One region of the Nocardiopsis gilva YIM 90087 genome, then DNA from elsewhere that is predicted to be linked to it. Evidence: predicted binding sites of a transcription regulator. Region 1 holds the regulator's gene; each other region holds the start of a gene.
The links. The regulator HrcA, encoded in region 1, represses chaperone genes, less so after heat shock. The targets are predictions, from matches to a motif close to TTGGCACTCTCNNNNNGAGAGTGCCAA.

Region 1 (4,280 bases):
AGGCCATGATGATGCCGGACAGGTGCGCGATCATCGCCCACGTGGTGTCGTCGGCGGCGCCCTGCTGCCCGTACCCCTGCTGCGGTTGGAAGCCCTGCTGCGGGAACTGCTGCTGCTCGTAGCCCATCCCCGGCTGGGGCGGCTGCCCGAAGGCGGGCTGCTGGGGCTGCTGCGGCGGGTAGGGCGGTTGGCCGTACCCGGGCTGCGGCTGCTCGAAGCCCTGCGGAGGCTGCTGTCCGCCACTCGGCTGGGCGTAGCCCGGCTGCTGCTCGTAGCCCTGCGGGGGCTGAGGAGGCTGCTGGGGCGGCGGCCCGTAGCCGGGCTGCTGGGGCTGCTGCGGCGGGTAGGGCTGCTGACCGTACCCGGGGTAGGGCTGCTGCCCGCCGCTGGGCTGGGCGTACCCCGGCTGCGGCTGCCCATAGCCCGGCGGGGGCTGCTGCTGGTACGGCTGGGCGTAGTCGGGCTGCTGCGGGGGCTGGGGCTGATCGCCGTACCCGGGCTGCCCACCGGTCCCCGCCTGCCCCGCACCCGGTTGCGCGTCGGGAGGGGTGGGGCCGGGCTCCGGTTGGCCGTCGGCCGGACGGTCCTGGGGCTGTGGTCCGTTGGGCGGGGTCTCGCTCATCATGTCCCTTGGGTATGCCGCTTGCGTTGGGCCGATCGTCACGTCCGACCGCCCGGGATTGGGGGCACCGCGAGGCGTGCTCGCGGTCGGTTCTCAGGCGACCCTAGTCTTCCACCACGTACGGGGCGGTAACGAAGTCGATCAGTTCTTCGACGCGCCCGAGTAGTTCTGGTTCCAGATCGGCATACGACCGTACCGATCCTAGGATGCGCCGCCAGGCCTCCCCGGGCTCCTCCCGGCTGCCCAGAGCGCGCAGCACCCCCTCCTTCCACGGGACGCCGCGCGGCACCTGCGGCCAGGCGTCGATGCCCACGGCGGACGGCTTCACCGCCTGCCAGACGTCGACAAAGGGATGGCCCGTGACCAGGACGTGCGGCGAGGCCACCTCGGCGGCGATCCGGCTCTCCTTGGAGCCCGGCACGAGGTGGTCCACCAGGACCCCGAGCCGCCGACGCGGCCCCGGGGCGAAGTCGCGCACGACCTCGGGGAGGTGGTCGACCCCCTCCAGGTACTCCACGACCACGCCCTCCACGCGCAGGTCGTGGCCCCACACCTGCTCCACGAGCTCGGCGTCGTGGACACCCTCCACATAGATCCGGCTCTCCTTGGCCACCTGGGAGCGCGCGTGCTGGACCGCGATCGAGCCGGAGGCGCTGCGCGCCGGCCCGCGCGGTGCGGCCGCCGGGCGCACGAGCGTGACGGGTTCACCGTCGACCAGGAAGGCGGCCGGGGTGAGGTCGAACACGCGCCGCCCGCCGTGCCGGTCCTCCAGAGTGACGGTGGTCTTGTCCCAATCGACCACGGCTCCGCAGAACCGCTCGTCGGCGGACTCCACCACCAGGTCGCGCTCGATGGGGACTTCGGCGACCCTGCCCTTGCGGGGGCGGCGCCAGTCGCCCGCCAGGACGTCGCCGCCGTAGCGGTCGCCGTTGGGCCGCCGTCCGGAACCGGTCTCGCTGCTGTTGGGTGAGTGGATGCACACGGCCCCGGATTGTATTGACGTCCTCCCGGGCCTGCAGGCCCGGGATCCCTGCCACCCGCCTCTGCGGGTCTCGGTGGGTTCCTGCTTCAGCGACCAGAGCCGCCGCTTCGGGTGGTCTTACCAAGGTCTCCACAGGCTTTCGAGCCTGACGGCTCCGTTCCCGCCCGTCCGGCGGTACCTGACGCGAGCATCCTATTACCTGACGTCGTTCCGCCGGGGCGGAACGACGTTTCCTGCCCCGCATACGTAGGGAGCCGGATTCCCGCGCCTGAAGACCGGAGCCCCTCCAGCCATCCCGGTGGCGGCGGCCACCCCGGCGCGGACGCCCCTGATCGCGGGCGCTGTCGCGGGGGCGGCTTAGCCCGGACGGGGGCGGGCCGCCGGTCCGATCCCGGAACGACCTTGCGATGGAGGATAGAATTAGCACTCAAGACCACGGAGTGCCAGGAGGTGAGCGCGTGCTCGACGACCGGAAACTCGCGGTTCTGCGTGCCATCGTCGAGGACTACGTGTCCACGAAGGAGCCCGTGGGATCGAAGGCCTTGTCGGATCGGCACACCCTCGGTGTCTCACCGGCGACGATCCGCAATGAGATGGTGGCTCTCGAAGAAGAGGGGTACATCACCCAGCCGCACACAAGCGCCGGCCGCATCCCCACGGACAAGGGCTACCGCCTCTTCGTCGACCGACTGTCCACCGTCAAGCCCCTGTCCGCTGCGGAGCGGAGGGCGATCGAGACGTTCCTCGGCGGTGCGGTCGACCTCGACGAGATCGTGACCCGCACGGTGCGGCTGCTCGCGCAGCTGACCCGGCAGGTGGCGATCGTCCAGTACCCGTCCCTGACCCGTTCGGCCGTGCAGCACGTCGAGCTCGTGCCGCTGGGGCCGCAGCGGGTGATGATGGTGTTGATCACCGACACCGGACGGGTGGAGCAGCGGGTGATCGACCACCTCGACTGGGTCGACGACGACAGCGTCGAGAACCTCCGGACTCTGCTCAACCGGCTGCTGGTCGGCAAGTGGCTGACCGACGTGCCGCCCGCCCTGGCCGATGTGCCGACGCTCGTTCCCTCGGACGAGCGGCGGATGGCGGCGTCGGTGCTGTCGGTCCTGCTGGAAAGCCTCGTGGAAAGCCGCGAGGAGAAGATCGTCCTGGCGGGAACAGCGAATCTCGCCGCGATGGATTTCTCGGCTAGCCTTCGGGAGGTACTCGAAGCGCTGGAAGAGAACGTGGTCCTCATCCGTTTGCTTGGTGAGGCGGGGGACCCCTCCTCGCTCACGGTACGCATCGGCGAAGAGAACTCCCATGAGGGCTTCAGATCGACCTCGATCGTCTCCGCTGGTTACGGCATCGGTGATCACTCGCTGGCCAAGCTCGGTGTGGTCGGTCCGACACGCATGGATTACCCCGGAACGATGGGAGCGGTACGCGCTGTGGCTCGGTACGTAGGCACGATTTTGGCGGGGCAGTAAGTGGCGAACGACTATTACGAGATCCTCGGTGTGCGCCGGGACGCGTCCAAGGACGAGATCAAGAAGGCTTACCGCCGACTCGCCCGTGAGCTGCACCCGGACGTCAACCCCGACCCGGCCACCCAGGAGCGCTTCAAGGAAGTGACGCAGGCCTACGAGGTCCTCTCCGACGACAGCAAGCGGCGCATGTTCGACATGGGCGCCGACCCGTTCGCGCCCGGTGGCGGCGCCGGTGCCGGAGCCGGCGGCTTCGGCGCGACGGGCTTCCCGTTCGACGACATCATGAACGCCTTCTTCGGCGGCGGGCAGCCCGGCGGCGGGCGCGGCCCGCGCGACCGGGTGCGCCGCGGGCGCAGCATCAAGGTGCGCGTCGAGCTCGACCTCTCCGAGGCGGCCTTCGGTGTCACCAAGGACGTGACATTCCCCACCGCCGTCCTGTGCGACACCTGTCAGGGCGAGGGGACGGCCAAGGGCAGCCACCGCCGCACCTGTGACATGTGCCACGGGCGTGGTGAGGTCTCCCAGGTCGCGCGCTCCTTCCTGGGCCAGGTCATGACCACCCGCCCCTGCCCGCAGTGCTCGGGCCAGGGCAGTGTGATCACCGACCCGTGCGCCGACTGCTCGGGCGAGGGCCGTGTCCGCGAGAAGGTCACCCGCAAGGTGCAGATCCCGGCCGGTGTCGAGGACGGCACCCAGATCCAGCTCGCCGGCGAGGGCGAGGTCGGCCCCAACGGCGGCCCGCGCGGCGACATCTTCCTGGAGATCGTGCAGCGTCCGCACCCCATCTTCGAGCGGCGCGGCGACGACCTCCACTGCACGATCACCGTCCCCATGACGGCCGCGGCCCTCGGCGCCTCGTTCACCTTCGAGACCCTGGACGGCACCGAGGAGATCGACCTGCGGCCCGGCACCAACTCCGGGCACGTCATGACGCTGGCCGGCCGGGGCAGCAAGCGGCTCGACGGCAGCGGACGCGGCGACCTGATGATCCAGGTCGACGTGGAGACGCCGGCCAAGCTCGACGAGGAGCAGGAGGCGATGCTGCGCAAGTTCGCCGAGCTGCGCGGCGAGGACAAGCCGCCGGGCAAGTTCAGTCCGGGCCACAGCGGCCTGTTCTCCAAGCTGCGTGACGCGTTCGGCGCCAGGTAACAGGGAAACAAGGGGATTGCGTTGACACCTCCGGTTTTCCTGGCCGGGGCGGGTG
Region 2 (4,280 bases), 2.7 Mb from region 1:
ATCTTGCAACGGACGGTCGTAGGTGAGGACGACCGCCCGTGGGTGTCCCTAGGTCTCGCCGGTCGCGACGGCGCGCAAACCCGCGTGTGCCCTTGCCCGGAATCGGGGGAAAGGGCGAACGATGCCGGTAACCGGCACATGCTCCCACGGGGCATCCGCGCGGTTCCGGGCGGGTGTGCGGGTCGGGTCGCCTGCGGTGGTGCCGGGGTGGATACGTGAGAGGGAGGGTGGGGAGGCGTGGCAGGTCACGGGCGCCAGGTCCGATAGTCGTGGACACGTCGTCTCACCATGTGAGCAGATTCATGTTATCCAGGTCACCCTCCATGGAAACGCGGTGCGCCCGTCCGTTACAGTTGCCAACGGATCCCCACCGGGTCCGTCGACAACTTCATGACAACTTCATATTGCTCATCCAGAGGGGTGGAGGGACCGGCCCTGCGAAGCCCCGGCAACCATCTCGGTATGCGTTTCTCGCTGCAATCCGCGAGGCGGCCGAGGCAGGTGCCAACTCCGGCCCGTGGCCAGATCGGTCACTGGGGAAGATGAGGGGAGACGCCTCGCAATGGCGATTGCCGCCACTGAATCCGAAGCCGCCGCCACCGCTCGCTCCTTCGGCCCCGCCGCCGCACTGTCCTGCCGGGAGTGTGGAGAGCGCTACGACCTCGGCCCGCGCTTCGCCTGTGAATTCTGTTTCGGTCCGCTGGAGATCGCCTACGACTTCGGCGCCGTCACCCGCGCGTCCATCGAGCGCGGACCCAAGAACATCTGGCGCTACGCCGGACTGCTGCCGGTCCCGGCCAACGTCGCCTCGCTGCCCAACATGAACCCCGGCCTGACGCCGCTGGTCCGCGCCGACCGGCTGGCCGCCGAGCTGGGACTGGAGTCCCTGCACGTCAAGGACGACTCCGCCAACCCCACGCACTCCTTCAAGGACCGCGTGGTGGCCATGGCCGTGGAGGCGGCGCGCGCGTTCGGCTTCCACACCCTGTCCTGCTCCTCCACCGGCAACCTGGCCGGGGCCGTCGGCGCCGCCGCGGCCCGCGCCGGATTCTCCTCCTGCGTGTTCATCCCCGCGGGCCTGGAGGAGGGCAAGGTGGTCATGGCCGCCGTCTACGGCGGCAAGGTCGTGGCCATCGACGGCAACTACGACGACGTCAACCGCTTCTGCTCGGAGCTCATCGGTGACGCCGCCGGCGAGGACTGGGGCTTCGTCAACGTCAACCTGCGCCCCTACTACGCCGAGGGCTCCAAGACGCTGGCCTACGAGATCGCCGAGCAGCTCGGCTGGCGGCTGCCGGAGCAGATCGTCATCCCGATCGCCTCGGGCTCCCAGCTCACCAAGATCGACAAGGGCTTCCGCGAGCTCATCGCGCTCGGCCTGGTCGAGGACCGGCCCTACAAGGTCTTCGGCGCGCAGGCCACCGGCTGCTCCCCGGTGGCCCAGGCCTGGGAGCAGGGCCACGACGTCATCCAGCCGGTCAAGCCCGACACCATCGCCAAGTCGCTGGCGATCGGCAACCCGGCCGACGGCCCCTATGTGCTCGACATCTGCAAGCGCACCGGCGGCGCCGTGGTGCACGTGAGCGACGCCGAGGTCGTCGACTCCATCAAGCTGCTGGCCCGCACCGAGGGCATCTTCGCCGAGACCGCCGGGGGCGTGACCACCGGTGTGCTGCGCAAGCTGGTGGCCGAGGGCGTGCTCGACCCCGGGGCCGAGACCGTTGTGCTGAACACCGGTGACGGCCTCAAGACACTGAACGCCGTGGACTCCGGCGTCACCGCGACCATCAAGCCGTCCCTGGACGCGTTCAAGGACGCCGGGCTGCTCTGACCCGGTTCTGACCCGGTACGCCGGGCCCGCGCCCGAACCGTGCCGCCGCCGGCGGCCCCACCCACGTCCCACGCAGTTCCACGCTGATCCCGTCGGCGAATCACACCTGATCAGGAGTTTTCACAACCATGAGCGTCAGTGTTCGCGTCCCGACCATTCTCCGTACCTACACCAAGGACGCCGCCCAGGTGACGGCGGAGGGCGCCACCCTCTCCGACGTCCTGGCCGACCTGGAGGCCAACTATCCGGGCATCAAGGCGCGCATTCTCGACGACTCCGGCAAGATCCGCCGGTTCGTCAACGTGTACGTGGGCGACGAGGACGTCCGCTTCGCCGACGGACTGGCGACCGCCACCGCCAATGGGGTGCAGATCTCGATCATCCCGGCGGTCGCCGGGGGCTGCTGAGCCCCTTCGCGTCGTCCCAGGAAACCGCGCCCTCCTGCCCCTTCGGCGGGCGCGGTTTTCGTGCTTTCCGGGGTCCGTTCGGGGCCGAGATATGCGGGTTGACCTGCGGGTAACCAGGTCTCCACGGTTCCGCCGAGTCGTTTGCACTCGACCATGGAGAGTGCTAAAAAAGGGTTCGTTAGCACTCTGAGATGAGGAGTGCTAATCCAGGATCGAGACGATGAGGCCGCGGTCTCCGGCAGTCGGGTTGTCGGACCAAGCCGTGGTCGTCCGTCGCGGGCGTCGCTCTCGTTCCCTCGCGTATCAGCCCGGTCACGGGAGGACAAGAACTCTATGGCAGCCAAACTGATCGCGTTCGAAGAGGAAGCCCGGCGCGGCCTCGAGCGCGGCATGAACACGCTCGCGGACGCCGTCAAGGTCACGCTCGGCCCCAAGGGCCGCAACGTCGTCCTTGAGAAGAAGTGGGGCGCCCCGACCATCACCAACGACGGTGTCTCCATCGCCAAGGAGATCGAGCTCGAGGACCCGTGGGAGAAGATCGGCGCCGAGCTCGTCAAGGAGGTCGCCAAGAAGACCGACGACGTCGCCGGTGACGGCACCACCACCGCCACCGTGCTGGCTCAGGCGCTCGTACGCGAGGGCCTGCGCAACGTCGCCGCCGGTGCCAACCCGGTCGGCCTGAAGCGCGGCATCGAGACCGCCGTCTCCCGCATCAGCGAGGAGCTGGCCAACCTGTCCAAGGACGTGGAGACCAAGGAGCAGATCGCCTCCACCGCCTCCATCTCCGCCAGCGACGCGCAGATCGGCGAGGTCATCGCCGAGGCGATGGACAAGGTCGGCAAGGAAGGCGTCATCACGGTCGAGGAGGGCCAGACCTTCGGTCTGGAGCTCGAGCTCGCCGAGGGCATGCGCTTCGACAAGGGCTACATCTCGCCCTACTTCGCCACCGACCTTGAGCGCATGGAGACGGTCCTCGAGGACCCCTACATCCTCATCGTCAACTCCAAGATCTCCAACAACAACGAGTTCCTCCCGGTTGTGGAGAAGGTCCTGCAGGCCGGCCGTCCGCTGATGGTCATCGCCGAGGACCTCGAGGGCGGCGCGCTGCAGACCCTCATCGTCAACAAGATCCGCGGCACCTTCAAGTCCGTGGCCGTCAAGGCGCCGGGCTTCGGCGACCGCCGCAAGGCGCAGCTCGGCGACATCGCCGTGCTGACCGGCGGCCAGGTCATCACCGAGGAGGTCGGCCTCAAGCTCGAGAACACCGAGCTCGACATGCTGGGCCGTGCCCGCAAGGTCGTCGTCACCAAGGACGAGACCACGATCGTCGACGGTGCCGGTGACGCCACCTCCATCTCCGGCCGCGTCAACGAGATCCGTGCCGAGATCGAGCGCACCGACTCCGACTACGACCGCGAGAAGCTCCAGGAGCGCCTGGCCCGCCTGGCCGGCGGTGTCGCCGTCATCAAGGCCGGTGCCGCCACCGAGGTGGAGCTCAAGGAGCGCAAGCACCGCATCGAGGACGCCGTCCGCAACGCCAAGGCCGCCGTCGAGGAGGGCATCCTGCCCGGTGGTGGCGTCGCGCTGCTGCAGGCGGGCGTTCCGGCCTTCGAGAAGCTGGACCTGTCGGGCGACGAGGCCATCGGCGCCGACATCGTCCGCCGCGCCATCGAGGAGCCGCTGAAGCAGATCGCGATCAACGCCGGCCTTGAGGGCGGCGTCGTCGCGGAGAAGGTGCGGGGCCTCGACGCCGGTGTCGGCCTCAACGCCGCCACGGGCGACTACACCGACCTGTTCAAGGACGGCGTCATCGACCCGACCAAGGTCACCCGCTCCGCGCTGCAGAACGCGGCCTCCATCGCCGGTCTGTTCCTGACCACCGAGGCCGTCATCGCCGAGAAGCCGGAGAAGTCCGCTCCGGCCGCTCCGGACGCCGGCATGGGCGGCATGGACTTCTAAGACCCACGGCGACCCATGGGTCAGAACATGTCCAGGTACGCGTAACAACGCCTGCGACGATCGGGCGGTCCCCTTGCGGGGGC
Region 3 (4,280 bases), 1.2 Mb from region 1:
GTCAGCGCCGTGTCGACGTTGCCGCCGATCTGGCGGACGTCGGTGCGCAGCGTGGCCATTTCCGCCAGCGGCTTGACCCGCTCGCCGACCAGCGCGATGTGCTCGGCGAGGGTCTCGGCCCACTCCGGCGGACGCGTGCTGAGCTCGTCGACGCGGCTCTGTACCGCCGCGAGGCCCTCCGCCAGCGTGGCGAACTCCCGCTCACGGAACTCGCGTAGCAGCCACTCCATGCCCTCAAGGCGCTGGCGCATCTCCTCGGAGATCGCGCCCTGCGTCTTCTGTTCCGAGACCTGGTCCTGCGCGGCCCGTGAGAGGAGGTCCCGCATTCGGTCGGAGATCCCGGTCTGACCTCCTCCGTTGAGGAAGTTGTGGTTGGACTGTTCCACCGAGGTGCTCCTTTGGCTCTGGCGCCCCGGTCCTGCTCCGACGGGAGGACGGGGGTGTTGTGGAGAGAATCGCCGGCACGGAGGAAGGGGCGGGACCTGCCGACGTATTGCGTTCACATTCGGATGTCCGACGCCTACTCGCCGTAAGCCTACGAGGCGCGGTGAACCATCGTTCGTTAGGGGTTCACTCTCCGCCCATACGGCTGACAGAGAATCCGGGAGTAGGGGGAATGGATTCAGTGGGGGTCAGTCTAACGACATGGGGCAGCGTTCACTGTGATCGAGGAAGAAAGACATCGGTTCCGGATGCAACACCGGTGTTCGTCACATTAGTACTGTCTGTCCTATCAGTCACGCCCGCCCTTTTCTGGAGTTGTCGGAAACTCTCTTTACGGGAAGGCCGTGACCTCGCAACACAGGAGAGCCACGGGGCGTTCGCCGATCCTGGTGAGCACAACCACAGCCGACTCCGGTCCCGACGCCCGGAGGTCGCGCCGTAGTTTCTCGACGTCGACGGCCGATCCCCGTTTCTTGATCGTTACGGTTCCGACCTGGCGTTCTCGAAGTGCGGAGCGCAGCCGCTTTAGGGAAAAGGGCAGTACATCGGTCACTTCGTAGGCACGGGAGAACGGCGTGGCGACCAGCCGATCGGACGTGATGTAGGCGATGTGCGGGTCGAGCAGGGCGCCCTCGACCTCCTCCGCCGCCTCGGCGACCAGATGGGCGCGGATCACCGCGCCGTCCGGCTCGTACAGGTAGCGGCCCGGCTCCGCCACCGGTGGAGTGCCCAGGCCGGGGTCGGCGGTCAGCGTGGCCGGTTCCGCCCCCGCACGCAGAAGCGTGGCTCGGCGGCCGCCGTCGCTCAGCGCCCCGAACCACAGCGCGGCCTCCTTCACCTCGCCGCCCACCGAGATCCACTCGGCCGCGCACCCCTCGGGCACCAGGTCGTGCGGGATGCCCGGGGCCGCCTTCACGCACGCGGCCGACGCGGCCTGGGCGAGCGCCATGACCGCGCTCCACGGCGGCGAGTAGGCGTCGGGGTCGAAGATGCGGCCCCGCTTGCCGCGCCGCGCCGGGTCGCAGAACACCGCGTCGTAGGCGCCGGGTTCGGTCTCGGTGACGTCGCCCTCCCGCACCCGGGCGCGCTCGCCCAGCCCCCGGGCCGCGATGTTGGCTTCGGCGACGGCGACCGTGAACGGATCGGCGTCGACGCCCTCGACCCGCAGCCCCGCCTCGGCCAGGCTCAGCAGGTCGGCGCCGATCCCGCAGCCCAGGTCGCCCACGAGCGCCTCCCGCGACACGCCGGCGGCGAAGCGGCGGGCGCGGTACGCGGCGACCGGGCGACGGGTGGACTGCTCCAGCCCGTTGGGGGTGAAGTACATGCGCTCGGCCGACTCGCCGAACTTCTCCCGCGCGCGCCCGCGTAGGCGCGCCTGCGTGAGCGCCGCGCCGACCAGTTCGGACAGGTCGACCCCGAGGGCGTCGGTGCCCTCCACCGGCGTGCGGCGCAGCCGGGTGGCGACCCCGAGCGGATCGGCCTCGACCTCGGCCGGGTCCAGCGCCTCCAACAGCCGCTGTCCAGCGGGCGTGAGCAGCGCTTCGAATGCCGAGATCTGAGCCGTGACCTGCTCGTTGCCCTGCACGCTCTTCCCCCTGTGACCTGTTGTTTGACGAGCCTCACGGGCACGACTAATGTTCCATACTGGCACTCTCAAGGGTAGAGTGCTAACCGCGACGAGGCCGGTCTGGCACCCGCGACGGCAGGCCGCCGTGGTCGCCCCTTTTGCCAAGCATGACGTCTCGAACCATCGAATGAAGGGGGAGGTCACAACCGTGTCGACCGCCACCAAGACCGTGCTGAAGCCGCTTGAGGACCGCGTCGTCGTCAAGACGCTGGAGGCCGAGCAGACCACGGCGTCCGGCCTGGTCATCCCGGACACCGCCAAGGAGAAGCCGCAGGAGGGCGAGGTCCTCGCGGTGGGCCCGGGCCGCCTCGACGACAAGGGCAACCGTGTCGCCCTGGACGTCAACGTGGGCGACGTCGTCCTGTACAGCAAGTACGGCGGCACCGAGGTCAAGTACGACAACGAGGAGTACCTCGTTCTCTCCGCCCGCGACCTGCTCGCGGTCGTCGAGAAGTAGGTCTCGGCACTCACTGACGTCACCCATGTGACATCCCGCCCCGGCCGGCTCGCAGCCGGGCGGGGCGGTTCTCTTATCTCCGACGTACTTGCACGGATTGAGGAAAGCTCACCATGCCGAAGATCCTGGAGTTCGAGGACGAGGCTCGCCGCGCCCTCGAGCGGGGCGTCGACCGCCTCGCCAACGCTGTGAAGGTGACGCTGGGCCCGCGCGGGCGCAACGTCGTCATCGACAAGAAGTTCGGTGCTCCGACCATCACCAACGACGGTGTGACCGTCGCCCGTGAGGTCGAGCTGGAGGACCCCTACGAGGACCTGGGGGCCCAGCTCGTCAAGGAGGTCGCCACCAAGACCAACGACACCGCGGGTGACGGCACCACCACCGCCACCGTGCTCGCCCAGGCGCTCGTGCGCGAGGGCCTGCGCAGCGTCGCCGCCGGTGCGTCCCCGATGTCGCTGAAGAAGGGCATCGACGCCGCCGCGGCCCGCGTCTCCGAAGCACTCGTGGAGCGCGCCCGCGAGGTCGGCGAGCGCGCCGACATCGCCTACGTCGCGACCAACTCCGCCCAGGACGCGCAGATCGGTGACATGATCGCCGAGGCCTTCGACAAGGTCGGCAAGGACGGTGTCATCACCGTCGAGGAGGCCCCGACCTTCGGCCTCGACCTCGACTTCACCGAGGGCATGCAGTTCGACAAGGGGTACATCTCGCCCTACTTCGTGACCGACGGCGAGCGCCAGGAGGCGGTGCTGGAGGACGCGCAGATCCTGATCCACCAGGGCAAGATCTCCAACCTCAACGAGCTGCTTCCGCTGCTGGAGAAGATCGTCCAGAACAAGAAGCCGCTGCTGATCATCGCCGAGGACATCGAGGGCGACGCGCTCGGCGCGCTGGTCCTCAACAAGATCCGCGGCACGCTCAACGTCGCCGCGGTCAAGGCCCCCGGCTTCGGCGAGCGCCGCAAGGCGATGCTGCAGGACATCGCGACCCTCACCGGCGGCCAGGTCATCGCCGAGGAGGTCGGCCTCACCCTGGAGAACGCCGAGCTCGACGTCCTGGGCTCCGCCCGTCGCATCACCATCACCAAGGACGACACCACCATCGTCGACGGTGGCGGTGAGCAGTCCGCGGTCGACGACCGGGTCAACCAGATCCGCAAGGAGATCGAGGCCAGCGACTCCGACTGGGACCGCGAGAAGCTGCAGGAGCGCCTGGCCAAGCTGGCCGGCGGCGTCTCCGTGCTGCGCGTCGGCGCGGCCACCGAGGTGGAGCTCAAGGAGAAGAAGCACCGCCTGGAGGACGCCATCTCGGCCACCCGTGCCGCGATCGAGGAGGGCATCGTCCCCGGTGGTGGCGCCTCCCTGGTGCACGCCGCCGCGGCCCTGGACGCCCTCGACATGAGCGGCGACGAGGCCACCGGCGCGTCGATCGTCCGCCGGGCGCTCAACGAGCCGGCCCGCTGGATCGCCGAGAACGCGGGCGCCGAGGGCTACGTGGTCACCCACAAGATCGCCGAGCTGGAGGTCGGCCACGGCTACAACGCCGCGACCGGCGAGTACGGCGACCTCATGGCGCAGGGCATCATCGACCCAGTCAAGGTCACCCGCTCCGCGGTGCAGAACGCCGCCTCCATCGCCGGCATGCTGCTGACGACCGAGGTACTGGTCGTCGACAAGCCGGAGGACGAGGACGAGGGCGCGGCGGCCGGTCACGGCCACGGTCACGGCCACTGATCTCGGCTGGTCTCCGCCC

Region 2: the regulator HrcA is predicted to act here: its motif matches at 2,379-2,405, upstream of groL (chaperonin GroEL).
Region 3: the regulator HrcA is predicted to act here: its motif matches at 2,089-2,115, upstream of groES (co-chaperone GroES).

The regions. Positions count from the first base shown of each region.
Region 1 covers NZ_CP022753.1:4,511,414-4,515,693, reverse strand. Annotated here, with positions in the region: gene CDO52_RS28875 (DUF4870 domain-containing protein) at 1-625, opposite strand, end outside; gene CDO52_RS20275 (DUF3097 domain-containing protein) at 726-1,526, opposite strand; gene hrcA (heat-inducible transcriptional repressor HrcA) at 2,063-3,076, shown strand; gene dnaJ (molecular chaperone DnaJ) at 3,077-4,225, shown strand; gene CDO52_RS20260 (16S rRNA (uracil(1498)-N(3))-methyltransferase) at 4,247-4,280, shown strand, end outside.
Region 2 covers NZ_CP022753.1:1,035,686-1,039,965, forward strand. Annotated here, with positions in the region: SAM riboswitch class I at 406-549, shown strand; gene thrC (threonine synthase) at 563-1,831, shown strand; gene CDO52_RS05030 (MoaD/ThiS family protein) at 1,960-2,238, shown strand; gene groL (chaperonin GroEL) at 2,572-4,197, shown strand.
Region 3 covers NZ_CP022753.1:5,728,783-5,733,062, reverse strand. Annotated here, with positions in the region: gene CDO52_RS24970 (apolipoprotein A-IV repeat region-like domain-containing protein) at 1-386, opposite strand, end outside; gene CDO52_RS24965 (class I SAM-dependent methyltransferase) at 776-2,029, opposite strand; gene groES (co-chaperone GroES) at 2,220-2,528, shown strand; gene groL (chaperonin GroEL) at 2,642-4,261, shown strand.